3 regions of the Priestia sp. TGN 0903 genome follow, and region 1 is predicted to be linked to each of the others. Evidence: riboswitches for the same ligand, from Rfam matches in the RefSeq annotation. Region 1 holds a riboswitch; each other region holds the start of a gene.
What was found. Region 1 has a riboswitch for cobalamin ahead of ACRPLY_RS00575 ((2Fe-2S) ferredoxin domain-containing protein). Riboswitches for the same ligand answer to the same signal wherever they lie in the genome.

Region 2: another riboswitch for cobalamin. It lies ahead of ACRPLY_RS23655 (sodium:proton antiporter); the one in region 1 lies ahead of ACRPLY_RS00575 ((2Fe-2S) ferredoxin domain-containing protein).
Region 3: another riboswitch for cobalamin. It lies ahead of ACRPLY_RS13275 (cobyric acid synthase); the one in region 1 lies ahead of ACRPLY_RS00575 ((2Fe-2S) ferredoxin domain-containing protein).

Annotation. Positions count from the first base shown of each region.
Region 1 is NZ_JBOZGL010000001.1:104,531-115,377, reverse strand. Features, by position in the region: gene cobM (precorrin-4 C(11)-methyltransferase) at 1-491, opposite strand, end outside; gene cobI (precorrin-2 C(20)-methyltransferase) at 488-1,189, opposite strand; gene ACRPLY_RS00605 (bifunctional cobalt-precorrin-7 (C(5))-methyltransferase/cobalt-precorrin-6B (C(15))-methyltransferase) at 1,192-2,388, opposite strand; gene ACRPLY_RS00600 (cobalt-precorrin-5B (C(1))-methyltransferase) at 2,378-3,481, opposite strand; gene ACRPLY_RS00595 (precorrin-8X methylmutase) at 3,485-4,132, opposite strand; gene cobK (precorrin-6A reductase) at 4,138-4,905, opposite strand; gene ACRPLY_RS00585 (sirohydrochlorin chelatase) at 4,902-5,822, opposite strand; gene cobJ (precorrin-3B C(17)-methyltransferase) at 5,840-7,462, opposite strand; gene ACRPLY_RS00575 ((2Fe-2S) ferredoxin domain-containing protein) at 7,476-7,856, opposite strand; cobalamin riboswitch at 7,958-8,137, opposite strand; cobalamin riboswitch at 8,256-8,434, opposite strand; gene ACRPLY_RS00570 (hypothetical protein) at 8,581-8,739, opposite strand; gene ACRPLY_RS00565 (M42 family metallopeptidase) at 9,092-10,129, opposite strand; gene ACRPLY_RS00560 (cation:dicarboxylate symporter family transporter) at 10,237-10,847, opposite strand, start outside.
Region 2 is NZ_JBOZGL010000010.1:10,423-21,269, forward strand. Features, by position in the region: gene ACRPLY_RS23615 (response regulator transcription factor) at 1-721, opposite strand, end outside; gene ACRPLY_RS23620 (sensor histidine kinase) at 764-2,518, opposite strand; gene ACRPLY_RS23625 (response regulator transcription factor) at 2,515-3,240, opposite strand; gene ACRPLY_RS23630 (DUF418 domain-containing protein) at 3,411-4,625, shown strand; gene ACRPLY_RS23635 (ABC transporter permease) at 4,662-5,345, shown strand; gene ACRPLY_RS23640 (ABC transporter ATP-binding protein) at 5,347-6,279, shown strand; gene ACRPLY_RS23645 (undecaprenyl-diphosphatase) at 6,426-7,019, shown strand; gene ACRPLY_RS23650 (organic hydroperoxide resistance protein) at 7,171-7,590, shown strand; cobalamin riboswitch at 7,696-7,878, shown strand; gene ACRPLY_RS23655 (sodium:proton antiporter) at 8,012-8,809, shown strand; gene ACRPLY_RS23660 (M20 family metallopeptidase) at 9,041-10,204, shown strand; gene ACRPLY_RS23665 (DoxX family protein) at 10,272-10,694, opposite strand.
Region 3 is NZ_JBOZGL010000003.1:441,583-452,429, forward strand. Features, by position in the region: gene ACRPLY_RS13255 (hypothetical protein) at 1-131, shown strand, start outside; gene ACRPLY_RS13260 (nitroreductase family protein) at 332-979, shown strand; gene ACRPLY_RS13265 (APC family permease) at 1,404-2,975, shown strand; gene ACRPLY_RS13270 (YdcF family protein) at 3,034-3,597, opposite strand; cobalamin riboswitch at 3,745-3,924, shown strand; gene ACRPLY_RS13275 (cobyric acid synthase) at 4,017-5,543, shown strand; gene ACRPLY_RS13280 (FecCD family ABC transporter permease) at 5,749-6,807, shown strand; gene ACRPLY_RS13285 (ABC transporter ATP-binding protein) at 6,804-8,087, shown strand; gene ACRPLY_RS13290 (hypothetical protein) at 8,105-8,923, opposite strand; gene ACRPLY_RS13295 (Hsp20/alpha crystallin family protein) at 8,968-9,393, opposite strand; gene ACRPLY_RS13300 (Hsp20/alpha crystallin family protein) at 9,483-9,986, opposite strand; gene ACRPLY_RS13305 (spore germination protein) at 10,038-10,280, opposite strand; gene ACRPLY_RS13310 (spore germination protein) at 10,388-10,630, opposite strand; gene ACRPLY_RS13315 (STAS domain-containing protein) at 10,774-10,847, opposite strand, start outside.

The sequences.
Region 1 (10,847 bases):
AAAAATAAAGCAATGGTACATTTATGTTTTGCTAAATCAGTTAATTTTTCAAACTCAGGTACAGGCGTTCTTCCTTCAGCACGAGTTAAAATAACCGTTTGAGTCAAATCTGGAATGGTTAATTCTGCTTCAGCCGCTGCTGCTGCAGCAAATACGGAGCTGACTCCCGGAACAATTTCAATATCAACGCCTTCTCTTTTTAAAAGCACCATTTGTTCCATAATGGCTCCGTACATAGCCGGATCTCCGGTATGAACTCTTACAACCATTTTTCCTTCACGCATGCGATCAAGCATCGTACTGACCATTTCTTCTAAATGCATACCAGCTGTTTTTAACACTTCAGCTCCTGGTTTAGACTTAGCAACTAGCTCTTCACTTACTAGTGAGTCAGCGTATAAAACAACATCTGCCTGCTGAAGTAATTTTAAGCCTTTTACGGTAATTAAATCTGGATCTCCGGGTCCAGCTCCGATTATGTATAACTTCATTTTCGCACCACCATTAGCGTTAAGTATTGTAAATCGGCTCCTTCTAGTTCTGAAGCTTTCCAAATAATTTCTTCATCTGACGTTACTTTTGTTACCACCGATGCTTTTTCAAGCAGATCAAGCTCTTTTAAAAGACCGACCATAAAATCGATGACTTTAGCCACTTTAATAAAAATAACGCAGTCGTTTTCCACCAATACTTTTTTCATTGTTTCATAATCTTCACGAGCAGGAACAATGGCCACATGTTCATCACCGTCTGCTAATGGAATGCCTAAGCGAGACGCAGCCCCGTTAATAGATGAAATACCAGGAATTACTTGAATAGGAGCTTGAGGGTGACGTTCTTGCATCAGGCGCATCATGTGAATAAACGTGCTATAAAGCATAGGATCTCCCTCTGTCACAAATGCTACATCTTTTCCCTCCTGGAGCTTTTCCCATACTCGTTCCACTGTTTCGGTCCATTTTTTCTCTAAAATAGCAGGATCTTTTGTCATTGGAAACACAAGGCCCAGCATATCTTTTTCATTTGCACTGAAATAGACATCAATAATTTTTTGGGCATAGCTTTTGCTTCCTTTTTGCTTTTTTGGGTACGCAATAACGGGTGATTCTTTTAATTTACGAAATGCTTTTACTGTAATCAATTCTGGATCTCCTGGTCCAACTCCAAGTCCGTACAATGTTCCAATCATGTTCATTCTCCTCTTTTGGCTGTAATAATATAAATGGGGTTTAAAGCGTCAAATCGTGTTAAGTGTAAAATGGGCTTGCTTCTTGAAACTTGTGCAAGGGTAACAGCAGTCTCAAATCCTCGCTCTTTAAAAGCTTTCATCGCTTCTGCCAAATTTTCAATCGTTACGGCATTTAATACGATGCGCCCTCCTGAATTTAATCGGCTGCAGCACACGTCTAAAATGGTTTCCATGCCTCCTGCTGTCCCTCCAATAAACACCGCATCAGGATCAGCAAACTCACCTAACCCTTCCGGTGCTTTTCCGTGCACAGTATGGGCATCTACTCGAAATTTCGCTAGATTTCCCCTGCAGTTTTCCAAGTCTGCTTCGTTTTTTTCCACAGCAAAAATTTGTCCTTCACGCGCAATTTTAGCTGCTTCAATCGCGACTGAACCTGTACATGTTCCGATATCCCATACGACGCTGTCTCTCTTTAGCTGCAGGGCACTAATACTAAGTGTACGAACTTCTTTTTTAGTAATAAGTCCCTTGTCCGGCTTGCGTTGAATAAATTCATCGTCCTCTATTCCGAGAGGCCAGACTGGACTTTTTTCTACCTGTTTTAATATCACGACATTAAGCGGAGAAAAGAGTTGATTCGCCGCCTCTTCCAGCGAAAGCAGCTGACAGCGCTCCGCCTCTCCACCTAGATTCTCTGCCACAAACATCTTGTATTCTGTCATGCCGAATGATAACAAGTAGTTTGCCAGAGCACTAGGAGAATTTTGCTCATCGGTTAAAATCGCCACTTTTTTATAACCGTCAATGCGCTGAGCCAGCCCTTTTATACTTCTGCCGTGCACGCTTGTAAAATAAGCGTCTTGCCATCGCTCTTTTAGACGTGAGAATGCAAGCTGAATAGAACTTAAATAAGGATATATTTCAACGTCTAGCTTCGCAGAAAGATAGCTTCCAATTCCGTAAAATAACGGATCGCCTGAGGCTAACACAACCGCATTTCCTTCTTCGTTTTTTAAACGTTCAACAAGGGAAGAAAGACCTCCTTCAATGGCTACTTTTTCTCCTTCGAAATCTTGAAAAAAGTCAAGGTGACGCTTTCCTCCAATTAGCACATCACTTTCATACACCCACTGTTCATACATAGGAAGTAGACTTAACTTCCCGTCGTCACCAATTCCAATAATTTTAATTGCCATGTTGCACCGCCTGTCCTAAAAAATCTCCTTTTAATGTGTAAAGAGACGTATCGACATCGATTCCGTCCCCTACTTCCTTTAATGCTGATAAACAGCAGTACTCGCACAGTTTTTCGAAAAACTGATGATGACCGCTTTGCGTCATTAAATCTCCCACTTGAGAAGCTGTGTTTGCGCCTTTTATTTCCTCTACCAGTTCAGCAGAAGCGCCTGACTCAGAAGCTGCTTTTGCTAAAAAATTAAAATCAATAGGTGCACTTTTTGAATGAACCATCATAACGCCTTGCGCGACTTTTGAAAACTTTCCCATCATGCCTACGAGCGACACTTTTTTCATTCCTTGCTTTTTACATTGTTTTAACGTAAATCCAACAAAATCTCCCATTTCGATAAATGCTTCTTCCGGAAGTTCTGGGAACTGTTTCATTCCATATTTTTCGCTTCGTCCCCCTGTCGTAATGACAACGTGCTCACAATTACTCGCTTTAGCAACGCTAATGGCCTGCACGATACTTGCTTTATAAGCAGCTGTTGAGAACGGAACAACAATTCCCCGCGTCCCCAGTATCGAAATGCCTCCTAAAATACCTAGACGCGCATTTAATGTCTTTTTCGCCATTTCTTCTCCTTCAGGAACCGAGATGACAATCTTAACGCCTTTTTGTATGTTGTATTGGGCTAGAAGCTGTTCAGCCGTTTCTTTCAGCATCTTTCTTGGCACAGGGTTAATGGCTGCTTCACCGACAGGAACTGGGAGACCGGGCTTTGTCACACGCCCTACTCCCACTCCTCCATCAATGATAATGTCTGCACCATTACACCACGAAACTTCAGAAATAATCAGCGCTCCGTGCGTGGCATCGGGATCATCTCCAGCATCTTTAATGATGCTGGCTACAGCGCTGCTTGTGCGATACTCGCATTCTTCAAGATGAAACGTAGCAAAGCGACCAACAGGTAAGTAAATCGTTGACTCCTCTTGCACTTCTCCTGAAATTAGCGTAAGCAGAGCTGCTCTCGTAGCTGCCGTTGCACAAGCGCCCGTCGTATAGCCTTCTCTGAGTTTCTTAGGTTCTTTTGGTACTTCCTTCATGTGTTACACCTGATCTGCAAGAATTGAAATTGCATTTAATGCAGCAACCGTTACCGTACTGCCGCCTTTTCGCCCGATGTTTGTAATAAACGGCACGTCAAGTTTGGCAAGTTCTTCTTTCGATTCAGCCGCTGAAACAAACCCTACCGGCAGACCAATAACAAGTCCAGGCTTCGCTTCTCCTTCTTTAATCAAACGAATTAACTCAAGTAACGCTGTCGGTGCGTTCCCAATTGCAAAAATCCCGCCGTCTGCTTCTTTAATTGCTTTTCGCATAGAAATAATTGCACGCGTTGTATTTAAGCGCTTTGCTTCTTCCATTACGTCCGGATCTGAAATATAAACTTTGATTTCACCGCCGTGTTTTTCAATTCGCTGCTTGTTTGTTCCTACTTGCACCATTTGTACATCTGCAACCACTTGCTTGCCGCTGCGAATGGCTTTAATTCCTGCTTGAATCGCATCTGGATGAAACAGCATGCTGCGTCCAAGCTCAAAGTCTGCAGACGCGTGAATTACCCGCTGAACAATTGGGTACTGTTCATCTGTAAACGGATGAGGTCCAAGCTCTTCTGTAATCATTTCAAAACTTTTTCCTTCAATTTGCTGAGGCTGAACAGTTAACGGTTTAAATTCTGTACGAAAATCCATCTCAATCAACTCCTAGTTTGGTTTACTAAAGCATGAACCACTTCTTCAAACGTGGAATACACGGTCCCATACTCAATTTTCGGTCGCCCAATCATAATGATATCTAAGCCTAACTCTTTAGCTGCTTCCACTTTTTCATCCACAGATCCAACTTTTCCGCTTTCTTTTGTGACCATGACCGTCACTCCGTATTGCTTATACAGTGCTTGATCAAACTCTTTTGTAAACGGACCTTGAATAGCAATAATATTTTTTTGCGGCAATCCTAACTGCTGACACTTTTCCATATTATCCAGCCTTGGAAGCATACGAGCAACAAGCCGTACATCTGAAAGAGGAAGGAGCTTTTCTGTAAAAACCTGCAGCGTCTTGCTGCCTGTTGTCAGCATAATAACTCCTTTTTTCTCAGCTGCTACTTCAGCTGCTTCTTCATACGTAGAAACCATCGTCATATTGTCGTAGGTAAAAGCCTGCGAAGCCCGCTCATAGCGTATGTAAGGAATCGATGTTTCAGCAGCCGCACCGATGGCGTTTTTAGATGCTTCTTCGGCAAAGGGGTGACTTGCATCCACAATAGCTTTTACACCATGTTCGTTTATAAAAGTCATCATATCTTCTTGTGTGAGACGTCCAATTTTCACTTTCACTTCTGCTCGCTGTAATTCGATTGCTGCATTGTCGGTTACAACCGTCGCCGTAACGTCGTAACCTTCTTTTTTCACTTGAACAGCTAATGCACGTGCATCGCTAGTTCCCGCTAACAATAAAATCATTTTAACTCGCCGACCTTATCTTCATGGTGGTGATGGTCATGATGGTGATCGTGGTGATGGTGATCGTGGTGATGGTGCCCGTGATCATGATCGTGATGATGATGGTGATCAATATGCTCCATAATGCCGAGGCGATATTGACATGTATCGCAGTTCATTTTCACTTCGCCTTCTAATCCTTCTTCAGCACGTTCTTTTAAAATTGTCTGCAGTTTTGGATGAAAACCGAAATAGCCGGCTAGCTTAAACTCAATGTTTTCATGCTGCATTTTATACTGCTTCACCATTTCTTCCAAACGCTTAATTAGTACTCCTGTAAATAAGAAATACGGGAGAATAACCACTTTTTTAGCGCCCAGTTTTAAACATCGTTCCACTCCTTCATCAATCAATGGAGCGGTCACGCCCATAAAAGAAGTTTCGACGATTTTGTAGTTTGTTTTTTCCCAAAGAAGGCGCGTAATTTTATATAAATCACTGTTTGCATCAGGATCGCTTCCTCCTCGCCCTAAGACAATAACAGCCGTGTCTTCAGCTGGAGTTTCTAAATTTTCTCCTGATTCTTGTAATCTCGTTTTTAAAATTTCAAGGGCTTCTTCATGAACGCCAATGGGACGTCCGTACACGAAGTTTACGTGTGGATATTTTTCCTTAGCTTCATCTATAGCCGCCGGAATATGTATTTTTGAGTGGCCAGCTGGCAAGAGCATAATTGGAACTACAACTACATCTGTCGCTCCTTTTGCCACACATGTATCAATGCCTTGACTTACATTCGGACGTTCAAACTCTAGAAAACACGTTTCTACTAAAATAGATGGGTCCCAATCATGCTTCATAGTCGAGATAAACTCGCGAATTTGATCGTTCCCTTCAGGATCTCTACTTCCATGACCGACAAATAAAACTGATTTCATATAATGCCCTCCCATTTTTAATCTCCACACGGAGCTGGTTCTACTTTTATTTTTGGTGTTATATCTTGATAGTCGAATCCATAAACATTCTTCACACGCTTAAAGAATTTATGAAACCGCTCATTTGGATGACCTTTTTCTTTATATTCATGGACAATGTTCTCCACTATTTCAACAATGTCATCGGGCGCTATGCCTTCCGCCACAATTTGACCTGAATGGGCGTTTCGTCCAACCGTTTTAGCCCCTAAAAATAAGTCAAACGCACCTTTTCTGTAGACAATGCCGATATCTTCTTGAACAGCACCGTAACAGGCCATACCGCATCCATTAATACCAAGCTTCAGCTCTTTTGGCATGTCCATTCCACCGAGACGCTTTTGTAATTGTTCCGTATGCGGGATGGCGTCACTTTTTTCTCCATCACAAAAATCACACGCTTTAATTGTAAACACGTCTCCGACTGGAGATAGTAAAAAGGAAGCTGATTGGAGCTTTTTAATAATCACATCTGGCTGAGCCGTTGGAATTTGCAGTTTGATTTGATGGTCAGGCGTATACTCCATCGTACCTTTTTCACCAACAACTTCTGCTAGTGTTGTCATTTGAACGGGCGTAAACTTCTTATTTGCAAGCCCTGGACTAACTGCCACTTCAAAAATAGACTCAATTGGCTGGTGTACGACCGGTGAAGTAGTTTCACCTAAAATTGCTTGAAGCGCTTCTTCTGCCAGAGCTCGTGAAGCTGCTTTTTCTTCTTTTGTGTTCTGAACATCTTCAATAGCTGAAGCCGTTTGCTTTACAGTCTCCTCTTGATCAAGAGCCCATGGTTCTGCTTCTTTTCGAAGTCGCTGATGCGGTCTTAGCGGCTGCTCTGTTTGGTTGAGGGTATATTTACGCTGATACCCGCGCGGTGTAATCATTAAGTCATCGTAAAAGAACGTAGATGAATTTCCGACAACAACGGTAGTCAGCATGCCTATTTCATGATTTAACATGTCTTTTAAATTGGTCATTACCACTTCTTCACGGTCACGATAAGCGCTTTTCACAAGACCAACAGGCGTATCGGGGGAACGGTATTTTAATAAAATCCTTTGCGCTTCCACAATTTGTCTTGTGCGTCTTCCGCTTTTCGGATTATAAAAAGCTACTACAAAATCTGCTTGTGCAGCTGCTTCGATTCGTTTTTCGATTAACTCCCAAGGCGTAAGGTGGTCACTTAAACTAATCGTACAGGCATCATGCATCACGGGCGCCCCAAGGAGGGATGCGCATGAATTAATAGCCGAAATGCCAGGAATCACTTCCAGCTCTACGCCCGTTTCTTTTTTCCATCCTTTTTCAATCAACACTTCATACACAAGGCCGGCCATTCCGTATACTCCTGCATCTCCGCTTGAAATGACCGCCACGGTTTTTCCCGCTTCAGCTTGCTTTACGGCTTCTTGTGCACGGCTTACTTCTTCGGTCATTCCTGTACTAATAATTTGCTGATTCGTTAATAGTCCTTGAATTAATTCCACATAGGTTTTATAACCAATGATCATATCACTTTCTTGAATGGCTTCTCTTGCTCGCTGTGTAATATGTTCAAAGCTTCCTGGGCCGAATCCAATAACTAACAGTTTACCTTTCATGCTAGCTCCTCCTTTATGCGTTACTTTTTACTTTGTCAATTCCTTCTATGGAGTCACTCTTTTCCGGAGAAACAAAACCGTTTTGATCATATTCATAAATAAGTGATTCCTTTATACTGCAGCCTCCTGCTAAATGTTCTTCAACAATTCGATGAGCTACGTTTTCAGTGACCTGCTTGTACCAATCTCCTGAAGGGTACACGATAGCTACAGGAGCATCTTTGCATCTTCCGTTACAGCGCGTACGGGTTGTGTGAACCGCTTCATCTAGATTCAGTTCAGTCACTTTATTTCGAATAGCTTGCGTGGCTTCTTCTCCACCTTTTCTCATACAGCTGCTTCCATTACAAATCAATACGTGATGTTTTGTTCCATTTAAGTTCCACGTCGTCACACTTATTCGCTCCTTTACTAAAAAAACGCCTCTATCAATGATAGAGGCGCAGAAAAATTCAAACTAAGTTTTTGCACTTCCACCTATATCCCGTAGGGTAAGCTTCGCATTAGAAAAAGGCTGGTTTCCTGACTTCGATTCATCACTTGATTGCGCCTTCCCGAATACAGTGGCATATGCAATCAGCTCCTCTTCACAGTGGCGGGTACCGCGCTGGCTTCACACCAGACTTCCCATTTAACGCAATGTGAACATTGCGCACCTTTTTTGCACGATATGTAGTTTTGTGCTACGAGAAAAACCCGCTTCGCTAATATGCGAGCGGGTAAAACGTCAGAATAAAAGTGTACACGAATGCCACTTTAAGCCAACGTTTCCCTTCCCGCTCCCCGGAGAAATAGAAACTTCACAATAAAGACAGGTCTCCTGACTTGTGTATCATTCTACTTGAGAACCTTCCCGTGATTTTTCCACAGTGGTTATACTCGTTCGTCCACACTTACAGTTGCGGGGGCAGTACTGGTCTTTCACCAGTTTCCCTATTAAGCCTTCTTGGCATCTTTACTGTTGCTGTTTGATATATATGAACCTTTTAAACTATCAGAATAATAGAAGTAACTACCATATCATAGCGTACATTTTTTTTTATTTCAACTCTATTCTTTTCGTAAGATACAAGAAGCTATGAAAAAACAAGAGCATAAAGTCAGCTCTTGTTTTTTCATTATATAGCTACTAATGTTAAATGAGGATCATTATAATACACGACTTCTGAAAGAACTTTACAGCCATTTGTTTTTGCAAAAGCTTCTCTCGCCTGCGTTTCAGTTTCAAATTCAAACATTTTCATTTCTTTTCCAGCATATACCGTCAGTACCCACATGAAAAGATTCGCCTCCGATTATTGTAGTGATCGCTATATCCACATTATGACGAAACCATATCCTTTTGAAAACCCATTCTACAAAACTTGTCACAAGAAACTTTTAAAAATTTAAAAACATTTTAACTTCTGTAAATGAACAAAATGTACAAAAGGTTTAAGCCGTATTATACCTCTTTAAAAAAGGTGCTTTTTTTACCAACTGTTGCTTCACCAGTAAAAAAATATATAGTATTTATTAAAAAAAGAAGCCGGACAGCCGGCTTCTTTTTTAGGAAAGGAAAGTACAGACATCACAGTCCCGTCCTGCTCTTTGTTTTGCATAAAAATACACTAATTAAATATTCCTTTCTTAAAGCAGAACCATGTTCGATTGCACATAGTGGTAAAGAAGCTTGTACGTATGGTTTAATGAATCTTGATGCGTTCTCTCAAACGCATGAGAAGAATCAATTCCTGGACCAATTAAGCCGTGTACGATGTCATGCCCGGCACGAATAGCAGCAGAAGCATCTGATCCGTAAAACGGATAAATATCTAATTTGTACTGAATATCATGCTGCTTAGCTAGCTCCACCAAATGCTTTCTCAAACCGTAATGATATGGGCCGCTTGAATCTTTTACACAAATAGACACGGTGTATTCATCAGTAGATTGTCCATCTCCCATGGCACCCATATCAACCGCTAAGTATTCTACCGTTTGAGGCGTAATATTAGAATTTCCTCCGTATCCAATTTCTTCATTATTTGAAATAAGAAAGTGCGTAGTGTATGGCAGTTCGATCTGCTCTTCTTGAATTGTTTTCATGAGCTGAAGCAATAAAGCTACGCTTGCTTTATCATCGAGATGACGAGATTTAATAAAACCGCTTTTTGTTATTTCTACACGAGGATCAAACGAAACAAAGTCGCCGACTTCAATTCCAAGACTGCGAACATCTTCTGCGCTATGTACTTTTTCATCCAATCGAATTTCTATATTATCTTGATTTCGCTCAGCTTTACCTGCATCTTTATACACATGAACAGATGTTTGATGCATAAGGATGGTCCCTGTAAATACTTCTCCTGCTGACGTTTCGATTTCACAATATTCTCCTTCAATGGAATTGTAGCGGAACCCTCCAATCAAGTCGATTTTCAGACGTCCACTCGGTTTGATTTCTTTTACCATAGCACCTAATGTATCGACATGAGCCGTCAGCATGCGGTGATGATCCGTATCTTTACCGGGAATAGTAGCGACTAAGCCTCCTTTTCGATTGCGATACGTTTGAATATTTAGCTCTTTTACATAGTCTTCGACAAATGAAATCACCTTTTCTGTATTTCCAGAAGGACTGGGAATCGAAACAAGCTTTTTAATTAACTGAACAGTTTCCGTCATTATGACACTTCCTTTGTCTCTCATTTCTTTTATTTTACCATATGTTTCAAAAAAGATAACAGGCAGCTCCAAACAAAAAAGCCAGGCAGCTGCCCGGCTTTTTTGTTTTAAGCTATGTTTGATTTCTTTAATTCATTTGTGTAATTTAATGATTTTTGCTTATCAAACTCGCCTTCAGACTTGGACATTACAATTGCAGCTAAAGCATTTCCTACTACGTTAACTGTGGTACGCATCATATCAAGAATGCGGTCAATTCCTGCAATAAATGCCATGCCTTCAAGAGGGAAGCCCATAGATTCAAGCGTAGCAAGTACAACTACAAACGATGCCCCTGGTACACCAGCCATCCCTTTTGAGGTTAACATTAGCACAAGAAGGAGCTGAATTTGATCCATAATGGAAAGGTCAATGCCGTACATTTGAGCAATAAACAGCGATGCCAGCGCCTGATAAATGGTTGAACCATCTAAATTAAACGTGTAGCCTGTTGGAATAACAAACGATGTAACCGATTTAGAACAACCGAAGTCTTCCATCTTTTTGATAAGAGATGGTAAAACGGCTTCTGAACTTGCTGTTGTAAAAGCAAGAAGCAGCTCGTCTTTTAACACTTTTATGAGCGTAAACATGCTTGTTCCAGCCATTTTAGCAATAATTCCAAGAACCACAAGCACAAAGAAAATCATGGTGAAGTAAACGGCGAACACTAATTTCC
Region 2 (10,847 bases), on a different contig from region 1:
GCATATAGCCAACGCCCCGCACTGTTTGAATGTAGGGTGTTGAAAATGGAGCATCAATTTTTTTGCGCAAATAACGAATGTATACGTATACAATATTCGTGTCTCCGTAGTAATCGAATCCCCATACGTTTGTAAGAAGCTGTTCAAAGCTCAGCACTTGATTGTTGTTTTGAAGCATATAGACAAGCAAATCATATTCTTTAGGAGTCAGCTCAATAGCTTCATTTTCACGCGTGACTTCTCGCGTTTTTTCATTCACAACTAAAGTTCCTAGCTGCAGAGTATCTGCTTCTTTTTCAGCAGGAGATGCTGATGCAGGATGGCGAAGCCAGACGCGGATACGTGCAAAAAGCTCCTCAATTTGAAAGGGCTTTGTAATGTAATCGTTCGCTCCTAAATCTAGTCCGCTTACCTTATCAGGAAGGGCGTCTCGAGCGGTTAATAAGATAACGGGCGTCTGATCATCGTTTGCTCGAATGCGACGCAGTACTTCGAGTCCGCTCAATTCAGGAAGCATCACATCTAAAAGCAGCAAATCCCAATCGTGTTCTTGAAACTCTGCCAATCCTTCTGTTCCCGTATAAGCCATGCCCGTTTCGTACCCTTCGTGTTCAAGCTCGAGCTGAATCAAACGAGCAATTTTGCGTTCATCTTCTACAATTAAAATTCTGCCTTTACTCAACAAAAATTCCCCCTTGCGTCTATGTATAGTTGCGTACATTATAGCATGGAGAGGATTGAGGTGTATAAAAGCAGCTGGAGGTTAGCCCGGCTGCTGATTGGTTGAAAGAGGAATATGTAAGGTAATGGAAGTGCCTTGGTTAGGCGTGGATTTCACTTCAATATGCCCTTTATGAAGTTCGCAAATGGCCTTTGCGATACTCATGCCAAGTCCAGCACCTTCTGTTTTTTCGGTTGTATTTGTGCCGCGGTAATAGCGGTCAAATAAATTTTTCTGCGTTTCTTCATCCATTCCAATTCCATCATCTTGAATTGTAATCAAGACGTGGTCACTTTTTAGAACGGTCAAAATTGTAATAGTGGTGTTCTCCGGATTATGTTTAATAGCATTAAAAATTAGGTTATCAACCATTCTTTCAAACCAGCGCGGGTCAGCTTGAATAAAAGGTTGAAGGTGAACGGGTACATAAGAGAATTGAACATTTTTAATAGTTCGATCGTTAACGAATTTTAAAACAATATGCTGAAGCAATTGATGAACATCCACTTTTTTTGTTTCTAAGGCAACCACATTATTTTTAAGCTTAAAGGCCAGTGAAAAATCTTCTACAAGCCCCACCATGTATTCACTTTTGTCACGCAGCGTATGGCCAATTTCTTTTAGCTCTTCTTCGTTCCAATTGTAATAGCCGCTTTCAAGCATATGACCATATCCTTGAATCGTCGAAAGGGGGGTTCGCAAATCATGTGATATTCCAGTCATCCATTCTTCACGAGTGGTTTCTAGCTGCTTTCGTTCTTTTTCAGCTAAGCTAAGCTGCTCCGCCATCTCATAAAAAGCTGTGATTACTTCTGAATACAAACGATATTGAAAACGTACTTTTCCATTCTTCCGAAAGACGCGCTTCCGCTCTTTTTCTGTTAGCACTTCTGAATAGTTTCCGCTTCCCATGCGCCCGAGCCAGCTGGTGAAGAGAAGTAAGGGGCCACCGTAGCGAAAAGCGTTCCAGATGGAGAAAGTGATAGTGGCTATAAGAACAGAAACCGCCACGATGATGGAGATCATCCAAGCTTTTCGGATAATAGATTCATCGGTTATACTGTGGTAATTATTAGGAGTGTAAAAAACCCAAGAAATTTTCTTCTTTGGATCATGGAATACAGTAGCCGTTGAATCATATTTATCTTGTTCAATTTTTCGGGAAATAATTTCTAAAGGATCGTAACGTGTTTTTTCTTTAGGCATTCTAATTGAAGCTAAGATATCACCTTTCTCATTTAAAATTTGAAGCGAAGCATCTTTTTCTTTTAACGCCTTTTTGATAAATGGGATATCGCTTTTGGGAGGCACACTTTGTTTATTATATTTAGCATACAAAGCCTGAAGCTGTTCTTTTAAATCACTTTTATAGCCCAAAATATAATAAGTAGGTGTAGTCAAAAAGGTATCAAGTTCTGTTACAACATTATAGTTTCTAAATTTTTTGGTTTTATCCATTTCTAATAACTCTGAAAGACCGTAGTGCTTAGGTAAGTCTTTTGGGGAGTTAACTTCTCCAATTACTTTTCCTTGTTTGTTCAGTACTTGGTACCATAGTCCTTCTTGTTTAAGCTGTTTTGCTAAATCATCTGAAACGCTTGCTTTTCCACCTTCAACTGTTGTATCCCCGGTTAATACGCTAAGTGATCCAGAGGGCAAGTCTCTTTTGATATCTTGCTTTGAAAGGTAATAAGCTAGGAACATTAAAGCGCAAAAGAGAACGCAGCAAACACATGCAATAATCGCAATAAACTGAAACGAAAAATGAAAGGTCAACCTTCTTTTAATTGATTTCATAGTGCTTTTCCGTTCACTAATTTATATCCAAGCCCTCGTACCGTAACTAAATGTTTTGGATTGCTAGGATTATCTTCGATTCTTTCTCTAATTCTTCGAATATGAACGGTTACCGTATTATCGTCTACGAACTGGTTATATCCCCAAACGGCTTCAAGCAGCTGTGATTTAGAAAGAACCACGTTCATGTTTTTACAAAAATGAAGTAGCAGCAAAAATACTTGTGCGGGGCAAGCAACCGTTTGACCATCTACAATGAGCTCTCCAGCGGATTCATCTAAGATAAAACGATCAAACTCATAGCGATTTGAAGGCTGTAATTCCATTTTTACAGGACTTCTTTCAATCAGCGTTTGTTTTCTGCGCAATCGTGCTTTAATTCGTGCCGCAATCTCTAAAGGATTAAATGGCTTGGTTACGTAGTCGTCTCCGCCCATGGCGAAACCTGTTAACACATCCAAGTCAGATACTTTGGCTGTTATGAACAGGATATATGCGTTTGAGAGCTCACGAATTTTAGGACAAATATCAAATCCACTTTTATCGGGAAGCATGACGTCCAACAAAATAATATCAATCGTTTGATTATGTAAAACATCTAGCGCTTCTTGAGCGGTGTGAGCTTTATAGATTTGGTTGAAGCCTTCTTTTTTTAATACTGTCTCCAGCATTTTGACAATAGCAATTTCATCATCCACTAGCAAGATAGATGAATCTTCCAATATAAATCACCTCTGTTTCATTTCATACGTATTCGATTTTAGCATAAGAACATTACGAAAAGATTAACAAAATTGGAAAATGTTAAAGAAAAGATAATCTCCCGTTTATTTTCTTGAAAACTTCATTTCATATACTAAATATACAGACACATAGTAAAGGAGTTAAAAGGATGAGTAATGATGTTAGGCGGGTTAAAGTAATTGATAGTATGAGAGGATTCAGCTTGTTTGGTATTTTACTAGCGAATATGCTGATTTTTCAATATGGTATTTACGGAAAGGATATGATTCATCTCTTCTCGCTATCATCAAGTGATTCAGCAGCCTATATTTTTTTAAAAGTTGCCGTAGAAGAAAGTTTTATGCCAATCTTTACTTTTTTATTTGGCTATTCAATGGTGAAGATGAAAGAAAGCTTAGAAAGAAGGGAGTTAGGAGTAAAAAGGCATTTCTTTCGCCGCTTTCTTCTGCTTCTAGGGTTTGGTCTACTGCATGGAGTACTTTTATGGGAAGGAGATATTCTTACGTTTTACGGAATGATGGGGATATTTTTATTAGTTTTCTTTTTAAACCGTAAAGCTAAAACGCTGTTGGTATGGGCATCAATTTTACTAGTTCTTACGGGAGCAGCCGGTTACGGTTCATTAAACGATAATATGTATCTTCTTAGTGATAAGCAAACGCTCACCACATACGTAAAAGATACGATTCATGTGTATGGAAGTGGAACTTATGAACAAATTAAAGACCACCGCAACAACGTTGATCCGATGAATATAGCAGGATATAAATTTGCTTTTGCCTTCTTGTTTACACCATTTATAATGGGTGCTTTGTTTTTGTTTGGTATGTATGCGGGGAAGAAAAATTGGTTTTACGACGCTTCAGCTAATCAAAAACAGTATGGCCGTTGGGCGGCCGTGTTGATTCCGCTTAGCTTGCTGTTAAAAGGAACTATGTACGTATGGCCAGATGCTAATTGGGCTGGTTCTACACATATGTTAGGTGGGAGTCTCTTATCTCTTGGTTATATTGCAGGCTTTGCTTGGCTATATGTGAAATACGAAAAGTCATTTTTGATGAAGGCTTTTGAAAGCGTAGGCAGGATATCGCTTAGTAATTATTTAATGCAAACGGTTATATGCACGACGATTTTTTATGGTTATGGATTAGGTTATTTCGGAAAGCTCGGAATGATTGCAGGGGTTTTTGTCTGCATAGGTATTTACGGAATTCAGCTTATCGGAAGTTATATGTACGTGCAAAAATTTCAAACTGGACCGGTGGAAAAGCTGTTGCGCATATGGACAAATTTTTCTTGGGACGGAAAGCCCAAAGAGAAAAAAGCTTTACCTGAGGGAATAAATCATCCTTTTGTTGGATGATAGCAGTCAAACTTATGTAAAAAGGAGATTTTAAAAATGTGGGCCATTAGTGTAAAAGAGTTTCAAAGCTTATTTAAAAGTGTTAAATCAATTATCGTTATTTTAATCGTATGCGGTGCTTCCTATGGAATAGCCCATCTAGTTAGTCAACTTGGAGGTCAACTGACGAGCGCACAGATTCGAGATGGAGCCAACGGGGGAATTTTGGTGATGCTTCTTGGATTCGGACCCTTGTTTATTTCAAGTCTTTCTCACAATGTTATTAATCAAGAAATTAAAACAAGAACAGCCAGGTTTTTAGTTACCAAAACATCAAGAGAGCGTATTGTACTAGGAAAATTCTTAGGAATTTGTTGTTTCTGGCTTGTTTGTATCTCTATTTCATTTCTACTGATTGGTTTTATTTCGCATCATTTTTCTTTTTATATATTTTTAGAGTGCCTGCTATTCACTACTTGTATCATTTCATCTGTTTTAATGCTTTCAGCTTTACTATCAAATCCAATTCATACTATGTTTTTATCAATTATTTTATCAATTGTTTTACCGGTACTGAGCGTATGGAGCATATTTTCATCAAAAGCGTACATTGCATGGTTTAAGTATGTGACACCTTACTACTATTTAAAGTTGGAGAAAGGGTATTTAACGGTTCTTCTTATTTTTGCAGCACTTTGTCTATGTACGGCACTTTGGAGTTTTAAAAGGAGAGAAGTATAATATGTATGCTATAGAAACAAGTAAATTAACTAAAAAGTATGGATCAAAAACAATTGTTAACAGTATTAATTTACAGGTACCACAAGGAGAAATTTACGGATTTTTAGGGAGAAACGGAGCAGGGAAGTCTACATTTATTAATATGCTTACTGGCGTTTCATTTCCTTCAGCAGGAGAATTTACGCTACTGGGACAGAGTGATATTGATTTAGAGCTTCAGAAGAAAATAGGCGTGCTTCCTGACTATGCTACCTTTTATGATGAGATGACGGCACTCAATCATTTGCGCTATTTTTTAAAGATAAACGGACATCGTTTTTCTAAAGAACACTGTAGTAATGTACTGAAGAAAGTAGGATTAGAAGGACATGACCATCAGAAAGTTGGAAAGTTTTCATTTGGAATGAAAAAGAAGTTAGGAATTGCTCAAGCGATTGTAACAGACCCAGATCTTGTCTTTTTAGATGAACCAACTTCTGGAGTAGATATTGAATCTGCTCTCCACATTCATGAATTAATAAGAGAACTTCAAAATCAAGGCAAGACAATTTTTATGACGTCTCATAATTTAAATGAAGTTGAGAAGATTTGTACACGTGTAGCGATTATGAAAAATGGTGTTATTTTAGTAGAAGGGACAATGGAAGAACTGCGTTTTCAATACCAAGCGAAAAAAACGGTGATGATTAAACATGATCCTTACCCAAGCAGTCATAAAGCATATATTCAACAGTTTTTCCGTACGGTGAGTCCGGACGTGGAATACCATCACACGTACACAAAAGTGATGCTTCAAAAAGAGAGAAATATCCCTCTGATTATTCGCGAATTGATTCAATGCGGCATCGATATTTATCAAATTCACGTAGAAGAGCCTTCTTTAGAAGAAATCTTTTTGCAACAAAACATCGTGGATCATTCGCAGGTAAGTTAATGGGCAAAAATCTGTTGACTTACCACTCAGCCTGACTAAGTCATTTATAAATACCAGTTAGGAAGCTTCTGACAAAAACATGTTCATTTTCTTCAGAAACTGATAAGATAGCTAATGACATTTAAAAATAAGAAAGGATTTCGATTATGTTATCAGCTATTAATTCAGTAGACTATACCATTTTCCATGCGGTGAATCAGTACGCCTCGCATGTGAAGTTTGTAGATTCGCTAATGGTATTCTTTGCAGATTATGCCCAGTATGTACTTATTGTTTTACTCGGCTTGTTTTTACTTATTAATAAAAACGGCAGCCGTGTTGTAGCATTTCAAGCTTTATGTGCTTGTGCCACAGGAGTCATTATCAATAAAGTGATTAGTTTATTTGCTTATCGAGATCGTCCGTTTATCTCTCACCACGTGAATCAGCTTATTGATCACGCCGCGAATTCTTCATTTCCAAGCGATCATGCTACATCTGCATTAGTTATCACTTTTACCATCTGGCTGCATTTCAAACGTTCAGGGCGCATGTGGGTTGTCATGGGTGCACTCATTGCATTTTCACGCGTATGGGTTGGCGTTCACTATCCATTCGATGTGTTAACAGGAGCTATTCTAGGCTGCGTGCTGGCGCTGTTTATTCATTATGTTATTTTTAATACGAAACTGATGAGGGCTATTACCAACTTGTCTATTTTTCGAAAATCAGCTTATGACGAACAGTCTCAATATTATTAAGAAAAAGTCGCATATACGCGGCTTTTTTTATTGGAAAATTTTTAATGTATTTAATACTTGTTTTTTAAAATTAAATTGTGTACAATTAAATTACAGAAACGATAAATAAAAAATTTTAATAAAATTACTAAAAAAGAGGAGAGATTTATACATGAAAGCTTTATATGAAACAACAGTCGTTAACACAGGTGGAAGAACAGGAGAAGTTCATTCTTTAGATAATATCTTTAATTTAGACGTTGCAACACCTCCAGCGCTTGGTGGAGAAGCAACAACAGCAACAAACCCAGAGCAGCTATTTGCAGCTGGATACAGTGCTTGTTTCAACAGCGCGTTAGAATTTATGTTGAAAAAACATAACGTAGAAATTAAAAGCAGTGAAGTAAAAGCTACGGTTCAGCTGCTTCCAGATAAAGCTGATCAAGGAGTGAAAATTGCTGTAGCGCTTGAAGCTCATATCGAAGGTTTAGATTTAGAAACAGCTAAAAAATATGTAGACCTAGCCCACTCATACTGCCCGTATTCAAAAGCAATCAGCGGCAACGTAGACGTAACGGTAGAAGTAGTTTAATTGCTTTAAAAAGCCCTGCTAAGCATGTAAAGCTCAGCAGGGCTTTTTTATTTGAATTTTCTCTATTCATTTGTAAGGAGTACTAGTATAATGAGGAAGAAAATGAATCATTCGCACAGTTTAGGTGCTCTTACATAGCGTAAGAGGTAACAGGGAATCGAGTGCAAATCTCGAGCGGTCCAGCCACTGTAAGCAGGGAGTTTTCTATCTTATCGTCACTCAAAACGGGGAAGGCGGTAGAAAATGATGATCTCAAGCCAGGAGACCTACCTATTCTGTACACTTGACTCTTCTAGGAAAGAGGCGGTGTATCAAGGTACGCAGTGAGCAATTACTGTTTATTTTCATATGCCGACACATCCTCAATTTCTATAGAATTGAGGCTTTTTTACGTTTTATTTTAAAAAAAGGAGTGTAGGAAATGGAAGGTTTATCAGTTTTTTTACTTGTCTTTTTATTAGGAATCAGGCACGGATTAGATGCAGATCACTTAGCTTTTATTGATGGCCAGACCCGATATAATTGGCGAATGGGCAGCCGTTTTGCTCCGTGGGTCGGAACGCTGTTTTCACTAGGTCATGGAGGAATGGTGGCCGTCACGGCCGGGGTGCTGGGCGTAGTGATGAAGAATTTTACGTTTCCAGCATATTTCGATCATTTTGCATCTTGGGTATCTATCATCTCTCTCTTTCTGATTGGGACATTAAACACATATCATTTGCTTCGAACTAAAAACAAAGAAGAAGAGTTTCAGGTGAGCGGGTTAAAAGGGAAGTTTATTCCGAAAATCGCAAAAGGAACAACGAATCCTTTTTTAATTATTCTTGTAGGAGCGCTGTTTGCCCTAGCGGCTGAAACGGTCAGTCAAACGGCCGTGTGGTCTCTAGCTGTAGGGAACGCAGGCAAATATACGCCGCTTTTATTAGGACTAGTATTTATGTTTGGTATGATGCTGACAGATACAATCGATTCACTGATTGTACATAAAATGGTGAATGAATCGAGTAAGTTTGGGCAATCTGCTTCCCGCTTGATGGGCTGGGTTATTGTTATCCTCGCATACGGGGTGTCCTTCTACTTAGCATTCACTTTCTTTAATCCATGGGCCGAAGTAAACTTTGAAATGGTTGGCGTTATTTTGTTTGTTTTTTTAGTGTCTATGTTTGTTTTTGTAAGTGTGAAGTCAAAAGGGAAAAATATCAAAATAAATGTCAATTAATAAAATGAAAGCTTTAATCTGTTGAAGATTGAAGCTTTTTTGTATAAATTTGTTGAAGTTTATGGCTATTTTCGGTCGGTTATGAATAAGTTAAAGTATTATCTGTATTTTAAGGATGGAAAATTGTCTGAAAACCATTATAATTAAGGATAATTTAAGGTCGTTATGTGAAACGTAGAACATACTCATACGTACGATAAATAAAAGCAATGAATGCACAAGCAGCAGGGGTTGTTTGGAGGAGGAATTGATTTGAGTCAGGTAATGGTAGAACAAAGCGTATTTAGTTATTTAAAAGAACATGAACAAGAGATGCTCGAAGATTTAGTTGGATTTGTGAAAAAAGAATCACCGTCCTACAGTAAAGAGTTAGTGGATCAGTGTGGAATGTATTTAACGCAGCTGTTTCAGAAGCGTTTAGGCGTAGGGTATGAAATCATAGAAGAAAAAGAAGTAGGAAACCACTTGAAATTTACGATTGGAGAAGGAGAGAAGCAGCTTTTAATTATCGGTCACTTTGACACGGTATGGGAAAAGGGAAGGCTGAGTCTAAGAACAGAAGGAAACAAGCTTTATGGTCCGGGAATTTTAGATATGAAAGGCGGCATTGTGCAATCAATATGGGCAATTAAAGCGATTCAAGAGCTCGGCTTAGAAATGGATAAAAAAATTGTGTTTTTCTGCAATTCAGATGAAGAGATTGGATCAATTTCCTCTAAAAAATATATAGAAGAAGAAGCACAAAGAAGTGAAGCAGTGCTAGTAGCAGAACCTGCGGTGGCGGGTTCAGGTGCGTTAAAAACGTCGCGCAAAGGAGCGGGTATTTTCACCGTAAAGGTGTGGGGACGAGCAGCCCACGCTGGTAATCACCACAAAGAAGGAATCAATGCTATTGAAGAGCTAGCGCGCCAAGTGATTTTTCTGCAGAGCTTAACCGATTATGAAAAAGGTACAACGGTGAACGTTGGGACATTTACCGGAGGCAGCGGTACGAATGTAGTGCCGGAATATGCAGAAGCGCACGTGGATTTACGTGTTTCTACAGAAGAAGAAGCAAAACGTATGACGGATATTATTTTGAATTTAACGCCCATTTTAAAAGGGATTAAGATTGAAGTAACAGGAGGCATGAACCGTCCTCCAATGGTTAAGTCTAAACAAACGGAAGAGTTATTTGAATGCGCTCAGTCGATTGCGGCCAAACTGGGTATGAAATTAGAAGAAGCAGCTGTTGGAGGCGGAAGTGATGGCAATTTTACAGCGGCTATTGGCATTCCCACGTTGGATGGATTAGGAGCATGCGGAAAAGGAATACATGCAGAATATGAACATATTCAAATTGATACGTTGTCCGAGCGTTCTTCTTTATTTGCGAATTTGCTGCTTCAAATATAAAAAAAGCCCGCCTCAAACGGCGGGACTAACCTGAAAGCTTATATTGGGAGAGTATAAGCTTTCTTTTTTATTTACTGCTTTCTTCTTGAAGAGAAAAAGCAGTTTCTTTCTTTTTAAATACCACTTTATCAAGAGCAAGGAACTGGCTTCCTGCAACAAATAAGTGAGCAGACATGGCAATTAAGGCAATATCAAACTCAAACCCGCCAACGAATCCGCTTTTAAGCTTGGCTGTAAAAATAGCGCCAAGCATAACTGCCACAAATAAAGCAGCTACGACTCTTGTTGCTAGACCAAGAATAATCAGAACCCCACCTACAAGTTCAATTGTTGCCACAATATATGCCATGAAACCAGGGATTCCTAAGCTATCGAAGAAGCCTACTGTATTTTCAATTCCCCCTTGCCATTTTTGAAAGCCGTGTACTAAAAATGTAAAACCTAATACTAAACGAATAATAAGCGACCCAATTTCGACGTTTTTATTCACTTTACTTCCTCCTTTAAGTGTATTTGAAAAACACTACATTATGTAGTGTAAAAGCCCGTAAAAAGAAATGTAGCAATTAAATAAAGTCTTTCTTATTTGGATAATTTTACAACGTTATGAACATCACACTACACATTGTAGTGTGATGTTTGT
Region 3 (10,847 bases), on a different contig from region 1:
AAGCGAAGTCGTGCACGGAAATCAACTGCGGTATCAAAAGCGGTTCAGCTCATATATCCCATTTGTTTATTTTAGATTGGATTCATTTCGTTATGTCTCAACCTCTTTTGATGATCAACAAAAAAAAATAATTTTTCTGTTGACAGGTAATAATAATCATTGTAAAGTAAGTTACATAAAGTAATTAAATTTCAATTAATATTTTTTTAGTTTAATATCTCGAATTAGAGATATAAGAATTCATTATATCTTGTTTATCTCCTTTTATCAGGGGGAAGGGTATAAACATGCAATTTAAGCTTAAAAAAACAAACAATTAGGAGTGTGGAAAATGGGTTTTTTAGATAAATTATTTGATAAATCAAGTGATCAACAACAGGTTGGAAAAGATTTTTATGAAGCAATTAAAAACCGACGTTCTATTTATGCAATTGATAAAAATGTAAAAATGTCAGAAGAAAAAATTGAAGAAATTATTAACTTTGCGGTGAAACATACTCCTTCAGCATTTAATTCCCAAAGCGCACGCGTAGTCGTTTTATTTGGCGAACAGCATGATAAAGTGTGGAATATTACGAGAGAAACGCTTCGTAAAATTGTTCCAGCTGAAAATTTTTCAGATACGGATCAAAAAATGAACTTATTCGGAAGCGGCTATGGAACAGTTCTTTTCTTTGAAGATCAAGAAGTAGTTGAAGGGCTGCAAAAGCAGTTCGCATCTTACAGCGAAAATTTCCCGGTTTGGTCTAACCAATCATCAGGCATGCTGCAGCATGTGATTTGGACAGCGCTTGAGCTCGAAGGCCTAGGAGCAACATTGCAGCATTACAATCCATTGATTGACGATGAAGTAAAAGCAGCTTGGAATATTCCGAGTTCATGGAAATTAATTGCCCAAATGCCATTTGGTAATCCTGTGGCGCCAGCGGGTGAAAAAGAATTTCAACCACTAAGTGAACGTGTAAAAGTATTTAAATAAGCAAAAAAAGAGGTACGGACAAAATTATTTTAGTTGAAGCAAAATCCGAACGATTCATCGTTCGGATTTTTTTATTGGTATGGCAAGCGTAGGCGTTGCGTATGTAGCTGCTTCTAGCGGTTGATTTTGTTATATCTCAGACCCTTTTTTACGGTAAATAGTTTGAATATTCTTTTATGTTTAACCTAAGAAAAATGCGGTTAAATAAGAGGAGTAGTCCTCAAATCTTCTGTGGAATTTATGCGCTATACATAAGCAATTCAACGATGTTTTACAAAAAAAAAAGTTTTTAACTTGGTTTTTTAGAGAATATTTGTTAACATATCCACTTGTGAGGTCTTAGTAAGAGGAGGATGATGTAAAGAATCCCATATCGGACGCAAGGGCGTAGATATGTGGAGTGGAAATTTTAAAGGAGGATATTATGTCTGATCAAGGAAATCAAGGAAAGTTTAAAAAATCAATATCGTTACTTGACCTAACGTTAATTGGGATGGGAGCTATTTTTGGTTCCGCCTGGTTATTTGCGGTTAGTAACGTAGCGTCAAAGGCTGGTCCAGCCGGAAGTTTTTCGTGGCTGATTGGCGGAGTCATTATTTTACTTATCGGTTTAGTGTATGCTGAACTTGGAGCAGCGCTGCCGCGTACCGGTGGAATTATCCGTTATCCGGTTTACTCACATGGTCATTTAGTGGGTTACTTAATTTCATTCATTACCATTATTGCTTACACAAGTTTGATTGCCATCGAGGTAACGGCTGTACGTCAGTATGTTGCGTTTTGGCTTCCTGGTCTAACTAAACATGGTTCTGAATCGCCTACTACAATCGGCTGGTTATTTCAGTTCGCGTTATTAACGCTATTTTTTATCATTAACTACGTAAGTGTAAAAGCATTTGCTAAGTCAAATGTTATTATATCTGTGTTCAAATATGCGGTTCCTCTTACAATTATCGTCGTGTTAGCTTATCACTTTAAATCAGCTAACTTTACAACTGGCGATTTTACTCCGTTTGGTTTTAATGGTATTCAAGCAGCCATTTCAACAGGTGGCGTTATGTTTGCTTACCTAGGACTTCACCCTATTGTTTCTGTAGCCAGTGAAGTTAAAAACCCGCAGCGTAATATTCCAATCGCGCTCATTATCTGTATTGTACTTTCAGCGATTATTTACACAGCACTGCAAGTATTGTTCATTGGTAACATTCCGGCTGATATGCTATCAGGAGGATGGGGAACAATTCAAGAGCAATTCTCTTTACCATTTAAAGATATTGCACTTATTTTAGGCCTTGGCTGGTTAGTAACGCTTGTTATTTTTGATGCTATTTTATCACCAGGCGGTAACGGGAACATCTTCATGAATACAACTTCTCGTTTAGTTTATGCTTGGTCTCGTAATGGAACACTATTTAAACGTTTCTCAAAAGTAGATAAGAAAACAGGAATTCCACGTGCGTCACTATGGCTATCGTTTGGAATGTCCGTATTCTGGACACTGCCATTTCCTTCTTGGGAAGCGCTAGTAAACGTATGTTCAGTAGCACTTATTCTGTCTTATGCGATTGCGCCAATTTCAGCTGCTGCATTCAGAGTAAATGCAAAAGACCTTAAAAAGCCTTTCAAATTAAAAGGCATGAGCGTTATTGCTCCTGTGTCATTTATCTTCTGTTCATACATCGTATATTGGTCAGGATGGACGACAATTTCTTGGCTTCTAGGATCACAGCTTCTAATGGTTGTTATCTACGTAGCATTTAAGAAATACGTACCAACTGACGTTGTAAAATTTGCACAGCAGCTTAAATCTGCTTGGTGGCTAGTTGCTTATTATATTATTATGCTTGTTATCTCTTACCTAGGCTCATTTGGTGGAGGACAAGGTGTGCTAAGCAACCCGCTTGACTTAATTTTAATTGCTCTTGTTTCAATCGGTATTTTCTACTGGGCGAAATACACGGGTTTGCCAAAAGCAGTTATCGATACGGATGATTAATAAAAAACACGGCATGAATTCATGCCGTGTTTTTCGTTTGTATAGGGGCGTACTCTATTTATTTATCAAACAGCCACGTTTTTAAGATAGCAGCATACTCACGAAAGTAGGCTTGAAGTTTAATTGAATTTGGTGTCTTTGCACCTAAAGGATAAACGTCAAAACCTTGACGCTTGGCAATAATAGAGGCGCGAAATAAATGAAAATCACTGCTAACAAGCACGACTTTTTTGTGTTGAATATCAACTTTCTTTTTAGTGAAAGTGAAATTCTCAAAAGTAGAAGTTGACTGATCCTCTTTTATCATTCGATTCTTTTTAATTCCTTCTTTTCGTAGAAAACGATAGGCTGCTTCTGCTTCAGAAATTTCTTCATCGGATCCTTTTCCACCCGTTACGATAACTTTTGTTTGTTTATGAGTCTTTAAATAAGATAAAGCCGTTTTTGCTCGTTCTTTTAAACTAGGAGACATTTGATCTCCGTCTACTTTCGAACCTAAAATGAGCACATAATCTGCTTTTTGCGGAACAGGCTGATGAGCGGTTTGATACATACAAAAAGACATGATTACAGCATAAAGAACAAGCAAACTAATAAAGATATAAATGATTTTTTTCTTCAACTACGAGCACCTTCCTAGCTATTTCATAAGATGTTTGGAAAATAATTGTTATTATAGCATACGAGACCCAAATAAGTATAAACACAGTAATATATAATAATAGAAGAAAATCGTTATTGTGAATGGTTATAAAATTCGTTACAATAAAGAATAAATGATTTTAAAAGTGCCTCTAAGGAGGATAATAGGGAAATCGGTGTAAATCCGGTGCAGCCCCCGCTACTGTAAATGTGGATGAACCTGCAAAGACCCACTAGTCAAACTAGGAAGGATGCAGAAGTAAAATGAAGCATAAGCCAGGAGACCTGCTTTTAAAAACCCCTTATTTTTCGGTGGGAGAAATAAGTCAAGACAATGTGTTAATGAGCGCATGACCAAACCTTGACTTTTACAGTTAAGGTTTTTTTATGTGATAGGGAGTGGAAAAAGTGAAAAAAGGAAAACCTCTTATGATTCAAGGAACGCACTCAGACGCTGGAAAAAGCATGATTGCTACAGCGTTTTGCCGTATTTTTAAAGAAGACGGCTATCAAACTGCACCGTTTAAATCGCAAAATATGGCGCTTAATTCATACATTACAATGGATGGAAAAGAAATTGGAAGAGCGCAAGGAATTCAAGCTGAAGCGGCTGGAGTAGAAGCAACAACCAATATGAATCCTATTTTAATTAAACCAACTCGTGATCATGAATCTCAAATTGTCGTTCATGGAAAGCCGCTTCGTAATATGTTTGCTTTTCAGTATCGGCAAGAATTTTTTAATGAAGGTTTGAACGTTATCACGGAGTCTTATAAAGAGCTTGCCAATCATTATGATCGAATTGTGATTGAAGGTGCTGGAAGTCCTGCTGAAGTGAATTTGAACGATCGGGAACTGGTAAATATGCGCGTAGCAAAGATAGCCCAAGCCCCTGTTGTGTTAGTAGGAGACATTGATAAAGGAGGGGTTTTTGCGAGTCTGGTGGGTACTCTTCAATTGCTTCCAGATGAACATAAACCTAGAGTAATTGGAGTGTTAATCAATAAATTCCGAGGAGACTTAGAGCTTTTAAAACCGGGGTTGAAGTGGTTTGAAGAATACACGGGAGTTCCGGTACTAGGAGTGATTCCTTATATGCACGACGTGGAAATTGACGCTGAAGATTCGCTATCACTCAGAAATTACTCAACGCTTGTGAATCCGTTAAAAGAAATCGATATTGCGGTTATCTCGTATCCTCGCATCTCAAATTTTACGGACATTGATCCTCTAAGCTTAGAAGAAGACTGTCATGTGAGACTTGTAACCAAGCCATCACAACTAGGTACGCCTGATTTAATTGTTTTACCAGGAAGCAAAAATACGATTGAAGATGCGCAGTTTTTACAAGAAAGCGGCCTGGCTCTAGCCATTAATCAAGTCTTGAACGCAACAAACGCTCACGTTATTGGCATCTGCGGGGGATATCAAATGTTAGGCGAGACAATTACGGACCCCGATGCAGTAGAGTCCCGGATTGAATCTATTAAAGGGCTGGGTTTGCTTCCAGTGGAAACCGTTATGACAACCAGCAAAAAAACAGAAAGAGTTTCTGGATATGTTCAGTTAGAGAGTGAGAAGGTTTCGATTGAAGGCTATGAAATTCATATGGGAAAGACGGTTTCTAAAAGCATAACGGAAGCCTTTGCGGTGGTAGATGATCAAAAAGAAGGAACGGTTAAAGACAACATCATTGGCACGTATGTTCATGATGTGTTTCATAACGATGCTTTGCGCAGAGCTTTGCTTAATCAAATTCGTAAACTTAAAAAATTGCCGCCTATTACGGATACATTCAACAGTCGCCTGCAAAAAGAGGAGTCTTTTTCAAAAGCAGCAGCATATGTGAGAGAAGCTGTAGATATGGAAAAGCTGTATCATTTAATAGACAACTATAAAAGCCCGGAGCAAGCACAAAAAGTGTAGCTTGTAGAGGTTTTCGCTTGTTTTTTCACCGAGAACTTTAGTACGCTATTCTACGTTGCCTAGTTCAACAGTCTAGCACTCGTAACAAATAAAAGATGATTGTTTCCAATACTATGTAGGATGGAAACATGGTTTATGGACAGGAAAATGAATGGTTAATGTAATGTAAAACATCACGCCTCGTTTCCTAGAGGAGCTGAAAGTATTGATTTTTAAACGTATTTTTTTAAACAAAGCATCTATTTTATACATAGTCAGTTTATTTATTGTATGTACTTCGGTGATTATGGGAGTATTTATTGGTACAGTTTCGTTAACCGTAGGAGATACAATCAAAATTATTATTGGCCACCTTACCGGACTATCCTTATATCACGGTCCGGAAAACATGGATTTAATCATTTGGCAAATTCGTTTTCCAAGAGTACTGGTGGCATTTTTAGTAGGAGCTTCGCTTTCAATAGCAGGAGCTGCCTTTCAAGGGCTATTAAGAAACTCTCTTGCAGATCCTTACACGATCGGAGTTTCCTCAGGTGCAACCCTTGGCTCTGTCATGGCAATTTATTTTCACTGGAGTATTTTTGGTTTGTCTATCTTCACGCTGCCTGTAGTCGGCATCGTATCTGGTTTTATTACTCTTCTTTTAGTTTTTGGTATTACGAAACTCGCAAGCGGCAATTTGGCCAATGAAACCATCATCTTAGCGGGGATTATTTTATCATCCTTTATGAGCGCGCTTATTTCATTAATTGTAGCTCTTTCTCCTGAAGAAGATGTAAGGCAGGTTTTATATTGGCTAATGGGAAGCGTATCAATGAGAGGATGGTCGCATATTCAAATTTTAGGGCCGTTCTTTTTAGTCGGTACGATTATGCTGCTGTTACATGTGAAAGAGCTGAACGGCTTAGCATTTGGCGATCAATCCGCTCAATTTATGGGGATAGACGTAAAGAAGAAAAAAAGAATGATTTTAATAGGTGCATCCGTATTAACCGGGGCTGCGGTATCAGTATCTGGGGCAATTGGATTTGTTGGCTTAGTTATTCCCCACGTAGTGCGTCTCGTAGCGGGAGCTAATCATAAGCATGTACTGCCGCTTTCTATTTTAATCGGAGGAAGTTATTTGGTTTTAGCCGATTTATTAGCAAGAACGATATTAGAACCTCGTGAACTGCCGATTGGAGTCGTAACCGCCTTAATTGGTTCGCCAATTTTTACGCTGCTGCTTGTAAAAGAACGTATGCGGAAAAGAGGAATATCATGATTGAACTATATAATGTGACGGGAGGATACGATAAACAGAAACCGACCGTTCGTGACATCACGTTCACCGTAGACAAAGGTTCTTTTGTTGCTTTACTAGGACCAAATGGAAGCGGAAAAACAACGCTTATTCGCTTAATTATGAATGTATTAACCACTCAATCAGGAGAAGTGAAGGTAGAAGGGAAGTCAGTGAAGGCTTATTCACCAAAACAACTGGCGCAAAAAGTTGCAGTCATGACGCAAGAAAATCAAATTGGATTAGAATTTACGGTTCAAGAAATTGTTTCACTTGGACGTTATCCTTATCAGGCAAAAGGTTTGTTTAGCACTGTATCAGCACAGGATGAAGAAGTGGTAGAAAGCGTGATGAAATTAACAAACGTCTGGCACTATCGAAATCATACCTTTCAATCGCTGAGCGGTGGAGAAAAACAGCGGGTTTTACTTGCTAAAGCACTGGCGCAAGAACCTGACTACTTACTTCTTGATGAACCAACGAATCACTTAGATGTAAAACATACGATGGAACTGCTTCAGCTGTTAAAAACGTTACAGCAGGAAATGAGCTTGACGGTTCTGGCCATTTTGCATGATCTCAACATTGCCTCGCTGTTTGCAGATAATGCCGTATTATTGAAAGATGGAAGAGTAGAAGAAACGGGGATGGATGCCATTTTTCAGGATGCAGCTACGTTAAAAAGAGTATATGGCGTTGATTTGCATGTATTTCACCATCCCGCTGTGAACAAGCGGCAAATTGCTTTTGTGCCGCCGTATCAATATCCAGAGACGGACTTCCATGAGTTGTATCAGTTGCAAAAGGAACCGGGCAAGCTATGTTTATCCTTTGCTCGTCCTTTGAGAACTCTTTCACTGGGTTCCAATGAAACAGGTCTAGACTGGTGTCAAGAAATTGTTCAACAGCAAAGCAGTTCTAACACGGCGTGGAAATCTGCGTCTTTATCTAGTCATGAAGTTCGCTTAAAAGACGATAAAGGTTACTCGTGGCTGACTGTACTGACACATGGACAAAAAGAGAATGAAATGAATATTGTTCTACTAACAAATACACCGCTTTCGGACGCGAACCTACTTCATGCTGCGATGAAGGTAATTGAATACCGGGCTTTCTTAGGAAAAACAGGCCGTATTGTTGTAGCATCATCTCATCATAAAGAAGAAAATCAAGAAGAAATTTCAGCGTTCTTAATGGAACGCCTACAGAAAGAATTACAACTATTTATGGAAACAAAAATGACCGACAATTGCTTTAAATAAGCAGTAGCGGTCATTTTTTATTCTTCGGAGTGATCAGGCTTTTCTGTTTCACCTCCTGAACTCATCGTTGTCTCAGTTGTATGTTCATCAATCTTTTTTTCTTTTAGCTTAACAGAGAATAAGTCTTTGACTTCTTCATCCACTTGATCAGAGTCAGCGCTGTAAGTTGTACCAATGTTTAAGTGGCCGGTCAAATCTTTAATTCCTAGCTGGCCAAAATTATTACTAAGGTCAATTTTGTCTAACAATACTTTTTCCACCATAATTTTTTCAACAACAATGGACTGCTTTGGCTGAGTTACTTCATCAATCTTTTTGTCAAGAGTTTTCACCATCTCATATAAAGCTGTATTGGACGATTCTTCCTTTAACGCAGAGAGCTGATTTTGAATGTCTTCGAAATTAGGAGCTGACTGCATAGCCGAAAGTAAATGAGCTGTTTGCTCGTGCAGTTGAGACAATGATTGAATAAGATGAGCTGATTCATGTAATTGCTGATGAAGCTCTTCTATTTTAGGAATCGCGTCGGTTAAACGCGTCACTTGATCAATAATTCCCTGCAGGTTCAGCGCTGAATCTGACGAATGAACAGGTTTTGTGAATTCAACTTCATCAGATGTCTTAGGCTCCGTTTGGCTCGGCAACTTCTTTGGCTGCTGAGGGGGTTTCTTTAGATTAGACTGTTTTTTAGTTTTCATCTTTTCGGGTAATTCTTTCCGCTTTTGATTAGAGCTTTGGTCTATGGGACTTACTTTTTTTTTGGTTGGAAGGGAAGACGGATTTATTTTGCGGACTGTTTCAATTTTAGGCGATTGTTTAAACCACTTAGAAAACATGAAATTCCCTGCCTTTCATGCTACGTATAGTTCTGCACAATAAATTACAAATCAAATTTCACGTGCAATAGACCATCTTTAAATGATGCGTGACACGGCGCTTCCCCTACAGCAGGTGGAAGGATGATTGATCGTTGAAACGTTCCTTCACGTCTTTCTTTGTGAAGAACATTTGCATCCTTCATCGTTAAAAGAGATGAACCGGATATGTGTAAAGTATTTTCATGCATGGTCAATTCGACGTCTGTTCGTTTAGCACCGGGTATTTCAATCACAACTAACAGTTGATTTGCCCATTCGTATACATCAATTAAAGGATAATCTCGATACTCATTTACAATTTGAGGAGAAGCATCTGCTTCCGTATCATTCTTTTCTTCAGGATCATCGTCAAAAATCTTTTCCCAAAATTTTGTATGGTTTTCTTCTTGTAACGTTTCTGCCCACTTTTTAAACTTTCCATGATTCATATTTGTCACCTTCTTTAAAAAAATAAAACAAGGCCTTTTGCCGCTTTCTATTTTATATGTATGCATGAAAACAGAAAAAAACGTCCACTTTAATCTAAATCGTGGACGTCTATTTGAGACATAGGAATATTAACATGTTTAGGCATCCGGATTTCCAACACCCCGGAACGATATACGGCGCGTGTACCTTTTTTGCGAACCGAACAAGGAAGCTGAATTTCTTCTTTGAAGGATTCTTCTCCATCTATTCCTTCAATCGTACACACGTATGGAGTATGATAGACTTTAATGCTTGATACAATATCGCGGTTAGGAATTTTTAACTGAACAATGCATTCGTCTAATGTATTAATGACGTTTGAATCAAATCTTCTTAGCTGTTGTCCATGACCTTCATTTCCCACATCCTGCTGTTCTTTCATCATGTCTTGGGCCTGCTTAAAGAATTCATTTCCTTGCATAAAATCCGGAAAAGAATGGGACATCGTAGAAGAAATCATTTGCTGAATATATTTATTCATGTCTTTAGATGCCATTCCTTTTGGGATATTTTCCATCATTCCTTTAAACGGAGACTTTCCAAATGGAAACATATTTACACACCTCCTTGTAATGTGCCAAGTAAAACGACAAAATCGTTAAATCTAAATTTGATTTCCAATTGGAGCTGAAGGGTTTGCAATTTGATCTTGATCGCTTACGTCAGGATCTAACACGCCCGTATTCATTTGAGAGCAAGTAGGAGAGAAGTTACCTAAAGAGAAATTTGCGCCGTTAAACTTTGAGTTCGCCGTGTGACTGTTTTGAATGGTGGAACCGAAATCAATATTTGCGTTTTGTGTGACACCGTTTGTTACGATATTAAAAACGTTAATTTGAAGAGGCATAAAGAGACTCCTTACTGTTTTTATTCATTCTACTCCAACGGCCTATTGCGTTCAGAGAGAATGTATTCACCGTTTGTCGTCATGCTGTTGACAAGCATTGCCCTATATCACTGCTGATAACCATTGACATGATCAACGTTTGCAATATCTGTTTGGTCATTTGTATCAGGATCGATATAAATGTTTCGCATTTTCGAGGAAGCAGGTGAGACATCGCCATAAGAAGAGTTCGTACCAGTGGATTTTGAATGAGCCGTGTGACTGTTATGGAGTGCTTCGCCAATGTTGACAGAACCGTTGCTTGAGATACTGTTGATCTTTAAATTATAAATGTTAATAACACTTGGCATAGGCTCTCACCCTTTTCTATGGTTGATTAATGTATCCTATGATGATAAGTGCCTAAACGTTCACAATTCCTCATAACTAAAATCGCCTTTTCCGATTGAAGGAAAAAGCGATTGAGAGAGGATTACTTAATGATATGATGGGCTTATGAAATGGGTGCAATACGACAATTCTTTTTTTCTAAAATGTAAGAGATGCTTTGTTGGACAGTGGAAAATG